Neorhizobium galegae bv. orientalis str. HAMBI 540: one gene and its partner. The protein of the gene in region 2 interacts with the protein of the main gene of each other region in a pairwise test. Links are inferred from orthologs where the notes say so. Each region holds a gene or a part of one and is shown on either strand. Other genes may lie near its edges.

The links.
Region 1: the proteins of RG540_RS08715 (region 2) and RG540_RS17935 interact in binary tests that used the Escherichia coli proteins (3 or more experiments, as listed by UniProt). The link is inferred for Neorhizobium galegae bv. orientalis str. HAMBI 540 from one-to-one orthologs.

The regions. Positions count from the first base shown.
Region 1 is NZ_HG938353.1:3,679,374-3,682,678, forward strand. The notes cover bases 212-3,199. They hold RG540_RS17935 (sulfurtransferase TusA family protein), read left to right. Parts: upstream 212-1,582; coding sequence 1,583-1,816; downstream 1,817-3,199. Other genes in these bases: RG540_RS17930 (L,D-transpeptidase family protein), read left to right, coding at 285-1,586; RG540_RS17940 (CobW family GTP-binding protein), read right to left, coding at 1,823-2,998; RG540_RS17945 (D-alanyl-D-alanine carboxypeptidase family protein), read right to left, coding at 3,012-3,199. In the rest of the region: RG540_RS17925 (acetyl-CoA carboxylase carboxyltransferase subunit alpha), read left to right, coding at 1-103; more of RG540_RS17945, read right to left, coding at 3,200-3,305. UniProt on the Escherichia coli protein: Sulfur carrier protein involved in sulfur trafficking in the cell. Part of a sulfur-relay system required for 2-thiolation during synthesis of 2-thiouridine of the modified wobble base 5-methylaminomethyl-2-thiouridine (mnm(5)s(2)U) in tRNA.
Region 2 is NZ_HG938353.1:1,710,116-1,713,422, reverse strand. What follows is about bases 311-3,300. They hold RG540_RS08715 (cysteine desulfurase family protein), read right to left. Parts: upstream 2,394-3,300; coding sequence 1,227-2,393; downstream 311-1,226. Other genes in these bases: RG540_RS08710 (alpha/beta hydrolase), read left to right, coding at 2,635-3,300; sufB (Fe-S cluster assembly protein SufB), read right to left, coding at 311-1,078. Outside these bases: more of sufB, read right to left, coding at 1-310; more of RG540_RS08710, read left to right, coding at 3,301-3,307. UniProt on the Escherichia coli protein: Master enzyme that delivers sulfur to a number of partners involved in Fe-S cluster assembly, tRNA modification or cofactor biosynthesis. Catalyzes the removal of elemental sulfur from cysteine to produce alanine.

The DNA of each region.
Region 1 (3,305 bases), 2.0 Mb from region 2 along the record:
CAAGGTCATCGCTTCGGCACTGGAAGATCTCGGCAGGCTCTCGGGCGAGGAAGTGCGGGCTGCACGCCGGCAGAAATTCCTCGATATCGGCCGTAATCTGTGATCTCCGGCTGTCCGCCGCTCAAATAGCCAAATTTGGCCATATTGCTGATAACATTGGGTGCCGGGCGGTTTTACTGGACAGGCCGGCGCAAGCGGTTAAGAATATGTAAAGATTACCGCTTTATTCCTAGAAGTCCTGTACCGAATTCGTTCGTCGTTCCAAGTCTATGTGGTCCGTCTCGATGCGCCTGAAACACATCGCTTTCACTCTCCTCGTGGCAACAGCCCTGACGGGCTGCAACGATACGCTCGATTCCGCGAGCGTCGACCTGAAGAGCGTCAAGAACAAGGTCGAGCAGCCCCTGCCTTCAAGCATTCTCGCCGAGATGCAGAAGAAGGACATGCCGCGCAATTCGCCGATCATGATCCGCATCCTCAAGGAAGAGGGCAAGCTGGAGGTCTGGAAGGCGAGAGCCGACAACCGCTTCGAGGTGATCAAGAGCTACGACATCTGCGCCTGGTCCGGGAAGCTCGGCCCCAAGGTCAAGGAAGGCGACCGTCAGGCTCCGGAAGGTTTCTATAATCTGACGCCGGCACACCTGAACCCGAATTCCAAATATTACCTCGCCATCAATACCGGCTTCCCGAACCGCTACGATGCCGCCAACGGCCGCAGCGGATCGAACCTGATGATCCACGGCGCCTGTTCGTCCTCCGGCTGCTATTCGATGACCGACGAACAGGTCCTGGAAATTTACGCCTTCGCCCGCGACGCCTTCAAGGGTGGACAGACCTCCGTGCAGCTCCAGGCTCTTCCCTTCCGGATGACGGCAGAGAACATGGCGCGCCACCGCGACAGCCAGAATTTCGACTTCTGGAAAATGCTGAAGACCGGCTACGATCATTTCGAGGTCACCAAGCGTCCGCCGGAAGTCAACGTCTGCGAAAAGAAGTATGTCTTCAACCAGCAGGCGGATAGCAACGGCACCTTCGCTCCCGCCGCAGCCTGCCCGCCCATGTCCACTCCGCCGGCCCTCTCGGCTGCGCTCACCTCCTACGAAAAGACCTATCAGGTGACTTATGTGAAGGCGCTGGAGAAGTTCGACGGCAAGGTCTGGTACGAGCCGACCGAAGCCGAGCGCAAGGCAGTCGTCGCCGACAAGCGCAAGGGCCGTGATATCGCCTATGCGCCGACCGGAACCTCTCTCGAAGCCGGCAAGCTGCTGAGCCAGTCGGAATTCCAGCAGATGATGGAAAAGCGGATGGCCTCCCAGAACAAGCCGGCCAATACCGTGCTTGCCTCCGCCTCGCCCGTCACCTTCCGTGCCGGTTCCGCCGCCGACCGCATGAAGCAGGACCGCCTGCCGGCAGCCGCAACCGCCGCTCCCGTCGCACAGAGCACCGGTACGGTCCCGACCATCGCCACGGCCCAGGGCACGACCACCGCGGTTCCGATCCCGGCGCAGAACCCGCTCGCCTATGCGGCCCCGCCGGTCACGGAAGAAAAGAAGAAGCCGTTCTGGAAGTTCTGGAGCCAGGAATGACCTCGCGGACCGCAGGCCTCTACGATCTGAGAGGCCTGAAGTGTCCCCTGCCCGTCCTGAAGACGCGCCGTCGGCTGAAAGGCATGCCAAGCGGCACAGAGCTTACGATCGAAACCACCGATCCCCTGGCCGGCATCGACATCCCGCATTTCTGCAATCAGGAAGGCCACGAACTGGTCCGCTCGGAAAAGACCGAGACGGGGCACCGGTTTCTGATCCGCAAGGGTTAAGCGGGCCTACATTCGAAGGCCGGGGACGGCGAGCGGATTGTCTTCCAGCGCCGCACGGTCCGGCCGGTCGACGCGGGGCTGGCCGGTGAATGCGGCAAAAAGATCCGAGACGAAAGCTTCTTCCAACCCTTGAGTAATCAGCACCATGCGGGTGCGCCGGTCGGAGCCGTCAGGCCATTTCGGCAGGCGCTGCGGCGGATGGAAGACGCTCTGCACCCCATGCAGCACCAACGGCCGATCCGGGTTGTCGGAGAGCGCCACGATCGCCTTCATCCTAAGCAGCTTCTCGCCGTGGGCCGAGCGCAGCAGGTCGATGAACATCTCGATCGCCATCGGATCGATCGGCTTGTCGTGGATGATCGAGAAGGAGCGGATGTCGTCGCCGTGACGGTTCACGTCGTGATGATGGTGGTGGTGCCCATCCCCGTGGTGCTCATGGCTATGGTGATGATCATCGTGGTGGTTATGACCATGATTGTGATGATGATGCTCTTCGGCATCGTTCGCCATCTCGTCGTGCAGCCAGCGATCCACGTCGGCGATCTTCGTCGCCGGGTCGTAGAGGCCGTTCACCAGAACGGCAGCCGTGCCGGCCTCCTCGCTGTCACCATCGACGATCAGCGCCCGCGGGTTGAGCGCGGCGAGCCGGCTTTTCAGCGCCGCCAACTGAGAAGCGTCCGCCATTGACTGTTTGGAGATGATCAGCCGGTCGGCCACCGCCACCTGCTTCACCGCTTCCTGATGACGGTCGAGCGTGGAGACACCGTTCACCGCATCGATCACGGTGATGACGCCGTCGAGCTCGAAATTCTGCGCGATGACCGGGTTACCCATCACCGACTGCATGACCGGCGCAGGATCCGCAAGGCCCGTCGTTTCGATGACGATGCGGCGGATCGGCCTCAGACGGCCGGTCTGGATGCCATCCATGATCGAGGCGAGCGAATCCACCAGCTCACCGCGCACCGTGCAGCAGAGGCAGCCATTGGCAATCTCCAGCAGCGCATCGCCGGACGCTTCGACCAGGAAATTGTCGATCCCGACCTCGCCGAACTCGTTGATGATCACCGCCGTATCGCTGGTGCCGGGATCCTTCAGGATGCGGTTCAGCAGGGTCGATTTTCCTGCGCCGAGAAACCCGGTGAGGATGGAGACTGGAATCCGGCTGCGGGCAGAGGACATGATCTATTCTCGTTCAGAATGTCGGACGCGGCTGCGGGATCGGCACATTGAGGGCATTTGCGGCAACCGCTGCCTTCTTGGCGCCCTTGGGCGGCGGCGGGGGAGCCTCGCCGCCGGAAAGCAAGGTCAGGGGCGTATAGACCGGCGGCTGTGCCATTTCATGGATATAGGGCGAATGCTGGATGGTGCGGCCCGCATCGTCACGCGTTTCGCTGCGCACCTTTGCGGCCTTCGGATTGCAGATCTCGGCGCTGACGTCGTTGACCTCAGCCGTATCGCCATAGGCTGCGAGCGCCGGCAGGGCCAC
Region 2 (3,307 bases):
TGCCGAGATGGATCATTTTGGTGCCACTGTCGATCTGCTGATAACCGTTGGAAACGGCGATCGAATAAAATTCGCCGCGTGAGTCGTCGCCGCGAAGAATGCAGCTGGGATATTTCCAGGTGATCGCCGAACCGGTCTCGACCTGCGTCCAGGAGATCTTCGAGCGGGCACCGCGGCAATCGCCACGCTTGGTGACGAAGTTGTAGATGCCGCCCTTGCCTTGCGCATCGCCCGGGTACCAGTTCTGCACCGTTGAATACTTGATCTCCGCGTCGTCGAGAGCGATGAGCTCGACCACGGCGGCGTGGAGCTGGTTTTCGTCGCGCTGCGGCGCCGTGCAGCCTTCAAGGTAGGAGACGTAGGCACCCTCCTCGGCGATGATCAGCGTGCGTTCGAACTGGCCGGTGTTCTTTTCGTTGATGCGGAAATAGGTGGACAGCTCCATCGGGCACCGCACGCCCTTCGGCACGAAGACGAAGGAACCGTCGGTGAACACGGCGGCGTTCAGGGTCGCATAGAAATTGTCGGAGGTCGGAACGACCGAGCCCAGATATTTCTTGATCAGCTCAGGATGTTCGCGGATCGCCTCGGAGATCGACATGAAGATCACGCCGGCCTTCTGCAGTTCCTTCTTGAAGGTCGTCACGACCGAGACGGAGTCGAAGACGGCGTCGACAGCGACCCGGGGCGTCTCGACGCCAGCCAGAATTTCCTGTTCGCGCAGCGGAATGCCGAGCTTCTCGTAGACCCTCAACAGCTCCGGATCGACTTCTTCGAGCGATTTCGGACCGGCGGTGCTTTTCGGCGCGGCGTAATAATAGAGGTCGTTGAAGTCGATCTTCGGATATTCGACACGCGCCCAGGTGGGCTCCTCCATGGTTAGCCAGCGACGATAGGCGTCGAGGCGCCATTCAAGCATCCATTCCGGCTCCTGCTTCTTGGCGGAGATGAAACGGATGATATCTTCCGAAAGACCCTTTGGCGCCTTGTCCACTTCGATGACGGTTTCAAAACCGTATTTGTACTGGTCCACATCGATTAGGCGAACCTGATCGATTGTTTCCTGCACGGCAGCCATGTTCATACTCCAAATCTTGCCGGTTCAAATTCCGGCAATTCTTGTCATCAATCCGGGGGGACAATTGCCTCCCTTATGTAGGCGCCAGAAGGCGGTTTTCACACCTTTTGGCAAGCGGAAATTTGCGCATCCGCATTTTTGGAAGCGGTCACGCCGCCTCGCCCGCCGATTTTCGCCGGCCGGCAATCTTGGTGAAGGCGGCCAGCGCCCGCGCGATATCATCTTCCGTCGTGTCGACGCCGAGCGAAATCCGCAAAGCACCGAGCTTCGGATCATGCCCCATCGCCGTCAAAACATGGCTTTCGCCGACCTTTCCCGCCGAGCAGGCGGAGCCGGCGGACAGCGCGATACCTTCGAGATCGAAAGCGATCTGCCCGGTTTCCGATTTCAGCCCCGGCAAAGTGAAAAAGCAGGTATTCGCCACACGCAGAACTCCCTCGCCATGGATGATCGCATCCGGCGCAGCATGGCGCATTCCCGCTTCCAGCCGGTTGCGCAACTCTTCGATCTTGGCATTGCGATCATGAAGGTTTTCACGCACGGCCTGGGCCGCCGCACCGAACCCGACGATGGCATGGAAATTTTCGGTGCCGGAGCGATGGCCCTTTTCCTGGCCGCCGCCACGGATGAGCGGTTTCGGCATCAGCACTTCGCCGCGCGAAACGAGTGCGCCGACGCCCTTCGGACCGCCGATCTTGTGCGACGACAGGATCAGGAAATCCGCATCCAGTGCATTGATGTCCACCGGAATACGGCCGACCGCCTGCACGGCATCCACCACCGTCAAGCCGCCATGGGCATGGGCGATCGCCGCAACGTCTGCCACGGGCTGAACAATGCCGGTCTCGTTATTGACCAGCATGACAGCGACCATCGGCATGCCGACGCTCCGGTCGCGTTCAGCCAGCAGCGCCTCAAGTGCGGAAAGATCGACGATACCCGCCGGCGTCACCGGCACTTCGGTCACCCGGGCCGGATCGAAACGACCGCCTTCGCGGATCGCCGGATGCTCGATCGCCGAAACATAGACACGGCTCATCGCCAAAGGCGCCCGGCCCATGCGGAAATCCGGGGTCAGGACGTGATTGGCCGCTTCCGTAGCGCCGCTGACGAAGGTCACATGCGGGGGCTCGGCACCGACCAGCGCCGCCACCTGCCGGCGCGCCTTGTCGATAGCGGCGCGTGCCGCCCTGCCCTCGCCATGAACCGACGAGGCATTTCCCGGCAATTGCAACGCATCCAGCATGGCGGCGCGGGCCGGCGCGCTCAAGGGCGCGGTCGCGTTCCAGTCCAGATATGTGCGGTTCAGCGCCATTGCCTGATCGGCTTCCGTTTCTAGATAGATGTTGAATTACATATGGGCGGACGGGGAACCCGCATTTTCCTTGAAATTTCCGTCGGCCTTGCCGTAAGAGACATCGCATCGGGCGCGCATCCAGCATGCAGCCCAAAGTTTCGAATGGTTCTAAACTGAGTTTAGAAAAGCTGAGCGTCTTCGTCAAGTCAAACTCGACGTGATACTCGTTTGGAGCCTGAACATATTGACCGGAGTACCGATGCCCGAAGTCATTTTCAACGGCCCAGCCGGCCGCCTTGAAGGTCGTTACCAGCCATCCAAGGAAAAGAGCGCCCCGATCGCCATCGTCCTGCACCCGCACCCGCAGTTTGGCGGCACGATGAACAACCAGATCGTCTACCAGCTCTTCTACATGTTCCAGAAGCGCGGTTTTACGACGCTCCGGTTCAATTTCCGCAGCATCGGTCGCAGCCAGGGCGAATTCGACCACGGCGCCGGAGAGCTTTCGGATGCTGCCTCGGCGCTCGACTGGGTGCAGAGCCTGCATCCCGATTCGAAGAGCTGTTGGGTCGCCGGTTATTCGTTCGGCGCCTGGATCGGCATGCAGCTCCTGATGCGCCGTCCTGAGATCGAGGGTTTCATGTCGATCGCGCCGCAGCCGAACATCTACGACTTCTCGTTCCTTGCGCCCTGCCCGTCGTCCGGCCTGATCATCAACGGCGACAGCGACAAGGTGGCGCCCGAAAAGGACGTCAACGGGCTCGTGGAAAAGCTGAAGACGCAGAAGGGCATTCTGATCACCCATCGGATAGTCGAGGGTGCCAATCACTTCTTCAACGGCCAGGTGGACACGCTGATGGGCGAATGCGAGGATTATCTCGACCGACGCCTCAACGGCGAATTGGTGCCTGAACCGGCAGCCAAGCGCATTC